3 regions of the Duganella sp. S19_KUP01_CR8 genome follow, and region 2 is predicted to be linked to each of the others. Evidence: predicted binding sites of a transcription regulator. Region 2 holds the regulator's gene; each other region holds the start of a gene.
The links. Region 2 encodes HrcA, which represses chaperone genes, less so after heat shock. Its sites were predicted from a motif close to TTAGCACTCNNNNNNNNNGAGTGCTAA; they were not measured.

Region 1 (3,274 bases), on a different contig from region 2:
GAGCTGAAAAAGGTCCAGCGCGTGATCGGCAAGGGCATGGAAGGCGCGCCGCACGAAACCCTGCTGGTGATTGACGGCAACACCGGCCAGAACGCGCTGGCCCAGGTCAAGGCCTTCGACGACGCCCTCAAGCTGACCGGCCTGGTGATCACCAAGCTGGACGGCACCGCCAAGGGCGGCGTGCTGGCCGCCATCGCCCGCGTGCGCCCGGTGCCGGTGTACTTCATCGGCATCGGCGAAAAGATCGAAGACCTGCAGCCGTTTGTCGCCGCCGAATTTGTCGAAGCCCTGCTGGGCTAACCCCACCGATAAGCCTCCATGATCGAATTCCGCAACGTCTCGAAACAATATTCCCCCGACGCCACGGCGCTGCGCGACGTCTCGTTCACGGTGGCCAAGGGTGAGCTGGTGTTCCTGGCCGGCCCCTCGGGCGCCGGCAAGTCCACCCTGCTGAAAATGATCGCCGCCGTCGAGCGCCCCAGCGCCGGCCAGGTGATCGTCAACGGCCAGGACATCGCCCGCATCAAGCCGGCCGCCGTGCCCTTCCTGCGGCGCAACCTGGGCCTGATCTTCCAGCAGCAACGGCTGCTGACCGACCGCTCCATCCTGGCCAACGTCATGCTGCCGCTGCTGGTGACCGGCGCCTCGCGCGCCCAGGCCGAGCAGCGCGCCCGCGCCGCGCTCGACAAGGTCGGCCTGCTGGAACGCGCCGACGCCCAGCCGCTGGCCCTGTCCGGCGGCGAGCAGCAACGGGTGTCGATCGCGCGCGCCATCGTCAACCGCCCGCAAGTGATCCTGGCCGACGAGCCGACCGCCAACCTGGACCGCGCCAGCGCCAACCAGGTGCTGGACGCGCTCAAGGCCTTCCATTCGGTCGGCGTCACCTGCCTGATTTCCAGCCACGACGAGCAGATGCTGGATGCGGCCGCGCGCGTCATCCATCTCAAGCAAGGTCAACTGGAGGTGCCGGCATGACGCTCTGGTTCCGGCAACACCGCTACGCGCTGGCCGCGGCGCTGGTCCACCTGCGCCGCTCGCCGGGCGGCTTCTTGTTCAACATATTAGTGGTGGCGATCGCGCTGGCGCTGCCGTTCACCGGCGTCACCCTGCTCGACAACGTCCGTCCCATGTCCGAGCAGCTGTCGGTCGATCCCGAGATCAGCGTCTTCCTCAAGCTCGACACCCCGCGCGAGCAGGCCGAGGCGCTGGCCGTGTCGCTGCGCCAGACCGTCAAGGACAAGCAGGCCAAGATCATCTTCACCCCGCGCGAAAAAGCGCTCGACCAGCTGAAGGACAAGAGCGGCCTGGCCGACGTGCTGACCACCCTGGGCGACAACCCGCTGCCGGACAGCTATGTGCTGAAGCTGGACGCCTTCCGCAACGCCCAGGCCGGCGGCGACGTCGACCAGCTGGCCGAGCAGATCCGCGCCCTGCCCGGCGTCGACACCGTGCAGGTCGATTCGGCCTGGGTCAAGCGGCTGGCGGCGCTGCTCAACGTGCTGCGGCTGGCGCTGCTGCTGCTGGCGGCCACCCTGGGCACGGTGGTGATCGCGGTCATCTTCAACACCATCCGCCTGCAGGTGTTGACCCAGCGCGAGGAAATACTGGTGTCCAAGCTGATCGGCGCCACCGACAGCTTCATCCACCGCCCCTTCTATTACACCGGCGCGCTGCTGGGCCTGTGCGCCGGCGGCGTGGCGCTGGGCGCGGTGTCGCTGGCGCTGCAGCCGCTGAACCTCGCGATTGCCGAATTCGCAAGATTATACGCCTCCGAATTCCAGCTGGCGCCGCTGCCGCCGCTGGCCATGGCCGGCCTGCTGGCGCTGTCGGCCGGCCTTGGCCTGGTCGGCGCGCTGCTGTCAGTGCAGCGCCACCTGTCCCGCCTGAACTGATCCCCCACTCTTCCGTGCGCGCCCGCACGGAAGGGCTCCTGCCTACTCGCTTAGCATTAAGTCCTGCCTAAGCTCCGGCGCGCATGCTTGATCAAAGCGCACCATGATGCTGAAAAACCTCATAGTCTTTTGCTATCGAAGTAATTAATATCTGGTGATTGGCACTCAACGAAGGAGAGTGCTAATATATGTGAACTGAAGAGCAAAATAGTTCTCTACAGCATCAAGCAACATTAAGAATAAGCAATATCATCGAGCGAAGGAATGAATATGACTATGATGTCCGCACCGACTGCCTTGGTACCTGCGACCAATAGCGCCCTGGGACTCGGGTTCACTGGCAACCTGGGCAACCTGGACGCCTACATTTCGGCCGTCAATCGCCTGCCGATGCTGACGCACGACGATGAAATCTCGCTGGCCAAGCGCCTCAAGGAAAAGAACGACCTCGGCGCCGCCCAGGAACTGGTGCTGTCGCACCTGCGCCTGGTGGTGTCGATCGCCCGCGGCTACCTGGGCTACGGCCTGCCGCACGCCGACCTGATCCAGGAAGGCAATATCGGCCTGATGAAGGCGGTCAAGCGCTTCGACCCGGACCAGGGCGTGCGCCTGGTGTCGTACGCGATGCACTGGATCAAGGCCGAGATGCACGAGTACATCCTGAAAAACTGGCGCCTGGTCAAAGTGGCGACCACCAAAGCCCAGCGCAAGCTGTTCTTCAACCTGCGCAGCCACAAGACCGGCCTGGACGCGATGACGCCGACGCAGATCGACAGCCTGGCCAAATTGCTGGACGTCAAGCGCGAAGAAGTGATCGAGATGGAAACCCGCCTGAGCGGCCGCGACATCGCGCTGGAATCGCCGAACGACGATGAGGACGACAAGTTCGCGCCGATCGCCTACCTGTCGTCGGAAGCGAGCGAGCCGACCCGCGTGCTGGAAGCCGAACAGGTGACCCGCCTGCAATCGGAAGGCCTGGAAGAAGCGCTGGGCAAGCTGGACGCCCGTTCGCGCCGCATCGTTGAAAGCCGCTGGCTGGCCAACGACGACGGCTCCGGCGCCACCTTGCACACGCTGGCCGAAGAATTCGGCGTCTCGGCCGAGCGCATCCGCCAGATCGAAGTGGCCGCGCTGAAAAAAATGAAGGGCTCGCTGGCAGCCTTCGTCTGAACCCACCCCGTCTGCAGTGAGCGATACGCTTGCTGCGCCGCCTAGGGGTCGGACCCCGAACGGGGTCCGACCCCACTTGGCAGTGCGGGGTAAAAAAAGCCGCCCGGTTCGCGCCGCGCGGCTTTTCCTGTCTTACGCTGCCAGGCCCTGCGCCAGCAGCTCGCCGACCAGCTGGTTCAGGTCGACATCACGTTCTTTCGCCCTGGCGTGCA
Region 2 (3,274 bases):
GTTGGACGCGCAGCCGCCCGCGGCCAGCGCGACGCAAACAGCGCCGGCGAGCAGAGGCGCGCGGCGGGTGAAACGGTGCAACAAAGACTGCGATAAAGCCTGGGTGACGCGCATGGTTGTCCTCAATCTGATCGAGCGGAAGTGCCGAAAAACGCTATATCATAAAGCACAAGGTGCGAGATGGGGCTGCGCGGGCACTCGGAGAGATCGCATTATCCAGCAAATTCGGAACTATGTCCTTGTTTTATAAAGATTAATTGTAAAACATTGCAAATGTAAATTTCACGCGGGAGGGTGCATATGGGCGCCGATGGTGCGGCTGCCGCCGGAGTGTTAAACTGTGGCCTAGCTATCGCCAACCACACTAAGAGTCGCCACCATGAGCAACAATCCTACCGACCTGAAGGCCAGCGGCCTGAAAGCCACGCTGCCCCGCCTCAAAATCCTGGACATCTTCCAGAACAGCGAAGTGCGCCACCTGACCGCCGAGGATGTCTACAAGATCCTGCTGTCCGACAATATGGACGTGGGCCTGGCGACCGTGTACCGCGTGCTGACCCAGTTCGAGCAGGCCGGCCTGCTGAACCGCAACCACTTCGAGACGGGCAAGGCGATCTTTGAATTAAACGAAGGTTCGCACCACGATCACCTGGTGTGCCTCGATTGCGGCCGGGTGGAAGAATTCTTCGACGAGGAAATCGAATCGCGCCAGCAGATCGTGGCCAAGGAGCGCGGCTTCAAGATCGCCGAGCATGCGCTGGCGATCTATGGCAACTGCACCAAGACCGCCTGCCCGCACCGCGCTTGATTTTCACCCCGCACGGCGACTGAGCCTGGGGTCTGACCCCGTACGGGGGCATCTCGCACTGCGAGATGCGGGCGTAGCCCTCCCCAGACCCCGCCTTGCCGGGTTTAGTTGTGGCTGAGCGCGTTCGATAACAGCTTGGCCGTGATGTCGACGATCGGTATCACCCGCTCATATGCCATGCGGGTCGGGCCGATCACTCCCAGAGTGCCGACGATTTTGCCGTTGGCCATGTAGGGCGCGGTGACCACGCTCATCTCGTCCATCGGCACCAGGCTCGATTCGCCGCCGATGTAGATCTGCACGCCGCTGGCCTTGCTCGAAACGTCGAGCAGCTGCATCAATCCCGTCTTCTGCTCGAACATGTCGAACATCTGCCGCAGCGACGTCATGTTCGACGACAGGTCGCTCACCGACAGCAGGTTGCGCTCGCCGGAGATGACCATGTCGTCCGAATGGTCGGCCATCGCCTCGCTGCCCGCCTCCACCGCCGCCTGCATCAGCCGGCCCATGTCGTCGCGCAATTGGCGCACTTCGTTTTGCAGGCGCATGTGCACTTCGTCGAAGGCCAGGCCGCCGTAGTTCTGGTTGATGTAGTTGGCCGACTGGACCAGCTGCGCCGGACTGTAGTCGACGTCGGTCAGCAGCAGCCGGTTCTGCACGTCGCCGGTCGGGCCGACGATCACCAGCAGGATGCGCTTTTCCCCCAGCCGCAGGAATTCAATCTGCTGGAACACCGATTCGCGCCGCGGGCTCAGCACCACGCCGGCGAACTGCGACAGCGACGACAGCATCTGCGCCGCGTTGGCGATCATCTTCTGCGGCTGCGGCGCCTGCAGCCGCATGCGGCCCTCGACCGATTGCTCGTCCAGGTGCTGCACCGTCAGCAGGGTGTCGACAAAGATGCGGTAGCCGCGCGGCGTCGGCACCCGGCCGGCCGAGGTGTGGGGACTGGCGACGTAGCCCAGCTCCTCCAGGTCGGCCATGATGTTGCGGATGGTCGCCGGCGACAGGTCCAGCCCGGAGATCTTGGACAGGGCGCGCGAGCCCACCGGCTGCCCGTCCGCGATGTAGCGTTCGACGAGGGCCTTGAGCAGGGTTTGTGCGCGTGGTTCGAGTTGCATGTTCATTCACTGATGGTATTTCTGCTTATTATGCACGCTCTGCGCCGGACGGGGGCCGTTGCGTGGCGTCAATGCTGCATTTGCTCGCGCACCCAGGCCAGAAGTGCATCGAAACTTGCACAAATGGCGTCCGGCGCCACACCGGCCTCCAGGTGCGCGGTGCTGCCGGCCCGGTTCATCCACACCGCGCGCAGGCCCGCGCCCTGCGCGCCCTGCACGTCCAGCCGCAAATCGTCGCCGACGTAGACCGCGTCCTGCGGCGCCACGCCCATCGCCTCGCAGGCGGCCAGGAAGATGGCCGGATCGGGCTTGGCGCGGCCGAAGCGCGCCGAGGCCAGCACGGTTTCAAAATGGTGGTGCAGGCCGATGACTTCAAGATCGGCGTTGCCGTTGGTGATCACGCCCAGCCGCAGCGTCGCCTGCAGCTCGGCCAGCGCCGGCAGCACGTCGGCGTATGGCGTGACGGCGTTGCGCCGCAGGTGGAAGTGCTGCATGGCGCCGTCGATGTGGGCAGCGTCGGCGCCGGCTTCGGCGAAGGCCTGCTCCAGCGCCACACGGCGCAGCTGGTACAGGTCGACCACCAGCTCCGGCCGCTGTTCCAGCAGGGCCATGCGGCGCGCGCGCAGCTCGGCGATCGAATAGCGCTGGGCCACCTCGGGCGCGTGCTCGGCCAGCCAGGCGTGCCAACTGGTTTCGGCCGCCGCGATCACCGGGCCGATCGGCCACAGGGTGTCGTCAAGGTCGAACAGCAGGGCGTGCGGGCGGCGGTTGGTCATGGCGGGCAGACAGAAATGTGGAGTCTGCGTATTGTCGCACCGATCGCCGCTTGACGACGGCATGGTAAATTACCGGATTCCCCTGCTGGAGCCGCCGTGCCTTTGACTACGCTTGTGACTACGTTCGTGACGACCTGCCGCCGCTGGGCGCCGCCCCTGCTGACCGCCATGCTGGCGGGCTGCGCCACCGTGGGCCAGGCGCCGGCCTTTTCCTCCTTCGTGGTGCTGGGCGAACACGGCGCCGCCGTGGCGCGCGTGCTGATCGATGCCCCCGCCTGCCCCGACCTCGTCATCGACCAGCGCCCGCAGGCGATGGCCGTGCGCGCGCCGGCCGCCACGCCGGCGCTGCGCAGCACGCCGTCGGCGCCGGCCGATTCCAAGCCGGCCGCCTTCCCGCTGCTGACCTGCGAGGCGCCGCTGCCGGCCGCCGGCAGCTACGCCCAGGCGAGCGTGCTGGGCCGGGTGCTGCCGCTGCCGCAGGCGGCGCCGCAACGCATCGTCGTCATCGGCGACACCGGCTGCCGTCTGCAAAAGAACAGCAACAGCTACCAGGCCTGCAACGACAGCGC
Region 3 (3,274 bases), on a different contig from region 2:
GCGCGGGCGCGCAGCAGGGCTACGCCGCCGCCTGGCACGATGCCTTCTTCCACGGCAGCGCGGGTAGCGTGCAGTGCATCTTCAACGCGGGCTTTTTTCTCTTTCATTTCAACTTCGGTGGCTGCACCGACTTTGATCACGGCAACGCCGCCGGCCAGCTTGGCCACGCGCTCTTGCAGTTTTTCACGGTCGTAGTCCGAGGTCGCTTCTTCGATCTGCACGCGGATCTGCTTGACGCGGCCTTCGATGCTTTCAGCTTGGCCAGCACCGTCGATGATGATGGTGTTTTCCTTGCCGATTTCGATGCGCTTGGCCTGGCCCAGCTCTTCCAGCGAGATTTTTTCCAGGGTCATGCCGACTTCTTCAGCAACCACTTGACCGCCGGTCAGGATCGCGATGTCTTCCAGCATGGCCTTGCGACGGTCGCCGAAGCCTGGGGCTTTGACTGCGCAGGTTTTCAGGATGCCGCGGATGTTGTTCACAACCAGGGTCGCCAGTGCTTCGCCTTCGATGTCTTCAGCGATGATCAGCAGTGGACGGCCGGCTTTAGCGACTTGTTCCAGTACCGGCAGCAGATCGCGGATGTTCGAGATTTTCTTGTCGCACAGCAGGACGAATGGATTGTCCAGGATAGCGACTTGCTTCTCTTGGTTGTTGATGAAGTATGGCGACAGGTAGCCGCGGTCGAACTGCATGCCTTCAACGATGTCCAGCTCGTCGTTCAGCGACTTGCCGTCTTCCACGGTGATGACGCCTTCTTTGCCGACTTTTGCCATCGCTTCAGCGATGCGGTCGCCGATCGACGAATCCGAGTTGGCGGAGATCGAACCAACCTGGGCGATTTCCTTGGTGGTGGTGCATGGACGGGCGATGATGGCGATCTGCTCGACGGTGGCAGCAACTGCCTTGTCGATGCCGCGCTTCAGGTCCATTGGGTTCATGCCGGCGGCAACGAACTTCATGCCTTCGCGCACGATGGCTTGTGCCAGCACGGTCGCGGTGGTGGTGCCGTCGCCGGCGTTGTCGCTGGTGCGGGAAGCAACTTCCTTGACCATCTGCGCGCCCATGTTCTGCAGCTTGTCTTTCAGTTCGACTTCTTTAGCGACCGATACGCCGTCCTTGGTGACGGTAGGTGCGCCGAACGAACGTTCCAGCACCACGTTGCGGCCTTTAGGACCCAGCGTGACCTTGACTGCGTTGGCCAGGATGTTGACGCCTTCAACCATTTTGGCGCGCGCTGCGTCGCCGAAAATTACTTCTTTAGCTGCCATGTTGTTTCTCCAGAATTAGGTGATTAGTGCAAACGTGCGTGTCAATTACTTGACGACGATTGCCATGATGTCTTCTTCGCGCATGACCATCAGTTCCTGACCGTCAACTTTGACGGTTTGGCCGGCGTATTTGCCGAACAGGACGCGGTCGCCTACTTTGACATCCAGCGGACGGACTTTGCCATCTTCCAGAATCTTGCCATTGCCGACGGCGAGTACTTCGCCTTGATCCGGTTTTTCAGCGGCCGCATCAGGGATGATCAGGCCGGACGCAGTTTTGGTTTCCTGGTCGAGGCGTTTGACGATTACGCGATCGTTCAAAGGGCGAAGGTTCATACAAAACTCCTTAAATTAACAATGGTACAGTTTGTTGCCACACCAACAAGGTTGCTGAGGCGGAAAGTTTGGCCGAGAGCGCTGTTAGCACTCCCTTGGAACGAGTGCCAATTATAGGGACGGTATTGGGCTATTTCAAGACATACTTGCTGAATTGATGTGATTGGCCAGGCTCAGGCGGCCGGCAGGCTCAGGCGGAAGCGCACCTGGCCCGGCTCCGCATCGGCCAGCACGAGGCTGCCGCCGTGGGCCACGGCGATGTCGCGCGCCAGCGACAAACCCAGTCCTACGCCCGGCACCCGGCGCTGGTGGGCCTGGTCGGCCCGATAGAAACGGTCGAACAGCCGGTGCCGGTGCTCGGGCGCGATGCCGTGCGATGCGTTGCCGACGTCGATGCACCATTGTTCGCCCTCGCGCCGGGCCGACAGCGCGATCCAATCGCCCGGCAGGCCGTATTTGATGGCATTACTGACAAGGTTTTGCAACACCTGGCACAGCAGCTCGGCGTCGCCGCGCACGGCGATGCGCTCGGGCAGGGTCAGGCGCAGCGGGCGTTCGGCGTCCAGCAGGCCGATGTCCTCGGCCAGTTCGTCCAGCGTCGGGCGCAGGTCGACCGGGCACATGGGGATGGCCAGTTGGCCGGCGTCGGCCCGCGCCAGCAGCAGCAGCTTGCGCACGATGCTGTCCAGGCGTCGTACTTCGTCCAGCATATTGGCCAGCCCCTGTTCCAGCACGGGATCGGCTCCGGCCCGGGCGAAGCCGCGTTCCAGCTCGCCCTGGAGGATGGTCAGCGGCGTCTTCAGCTCGTGGGCGGCGTCGCCGGAAAAGCGCGCCGCCTGCAGGAAGCTGCGCTGCAGGCGGTCCAGCATGGCGTTGAACACGCTGACCATCTGGGCGAACTCCAGGTCTTCCTCGGCGGCGGAGACGCGCCGGTCCAGCTCGCTTGCGTTGAGCCGCACCATGACGCCGGTCAGGTGCTCCACCGGCCGCATCGCCCGTCCGGCCAGATACCAGGCCAGCGCGCCCATGGCCACCGCCAGCACCGCGATGGCGGCCGCGAAACGCACCAGGCTGGCGCGCACCTGGGCATCCGACAGGCTGCGGTTGACGGCCACCCAGATCGTGACGGAGTCGTGCACCGAGCTGCCGATGCGCCAGCTCTGGCCGGCGCCCTCCACGGTGTGCAGGCCGGGGCCGCGCGGCAGGCTGGCGTTGCCGAACACCTGCCGCCAGGCCGGGCTGCGGTATTGCGGGACGCGGCCGGCATCCTCCACCAGCAGCAGGGTGTGGGCCAGCGGTGCGCTGTCGGGCGGGGCGAAGCCGCTGAAGCTGGCGTTGAGCTGGGCGTCGGTGGCCGGCCACAGCGCTTGCGGCGTGGCCTGGAAGCCGGGGCCGGCCAGGTGGGCCGACAGCATGCGGTCGATGATGTCGGCGCGCCGGTGGATGATGGTGTAGCTGGCCATGGCGTACAGCAAGATGATGGCGGCCAGCGCGGTGAGGGTGGAGCCGAGGGCGATGCGCAGCCGGAACGAGCGCAGGCGCGGCCAGCGCGCCCTCACGCCGCAGCGTCCGGCTTGCGCAACCGGTAGCCGACGCCGCGCACGGCTTCGATGGCCACGCTGTCGGGCAGCTCCAGCTTCTTGCGCAGGCGCTGGATGCAGACGTCC

Region 1: the regulator HrcA is predicted to act here: its motif matches at 2,051-2,077, upstream of rpoH (RNA polymerase sigma factor RpoH).
Region 3: the regulator HrcA is predicted to act here: its motif matches at 1,692-1,718, upstream of groES (co-chaperone GroES).

The regions. Positions count from the first base shown of each region.
Region 1 is NZ_JAQQPR010000001.1:103,944-107,217, reverse strand. Features, by position in the region: gene ftsY (signal recognition particle-docking protein FtsY) at 1-300, shown strand, start outside; gene V6M89_RS00530 (cell division ATP-binding protein FtsE) at 319-975, shown strand; gene ftsX (permease-like cell division protein FtsX) at 972-1,892, shown strand; gene rpoH (RNA polymerase sigma factor RpoH) at 2,163-3,062, shown strand; gene V6M89_RS00515 (hypothetical protein) at 3,195-3,274, opposite strand, start outside.
Region 2 is NZ_JAQQPR010000022.1:93,138-96,411, reverse strand. Features, by position in the region: gene V6M89_RS21410 (outer membrane protein assembly factor BamE) at 1-114, opposite strand, end outside; gene fur (ferric iron uptake transcriptional regulator) at 380-808, shown strand; gene hrcA (heat-inducible transcriptional repressor HrcA) at 913-1,929, opposite strand; gene V6M89_RS21395 (HAD family hydrolase) at 1,998-2,705, opposite strand; gene V6M89_RS21390 (metallophosphoesterase) at 2,832-3,274, shown strand, end outside.
Region 3 is NZ_JAQQPR010000008.1:209,864-213,137, reverse strand. Features, by position in the region: gene groL (chaperonin GroEL) at 1-1,271, opposite strand, end outside; gene groES (co-chaperone GroES) at 1,317-1,607, opposite strand; gene V6M89_RS10820 (sensor histidine kinase) at 1,781-3,166, opposite strand; gene V6M89_RS10815 (response regulator transcription factor) at 3,163-3,274, opposite strand, start outside.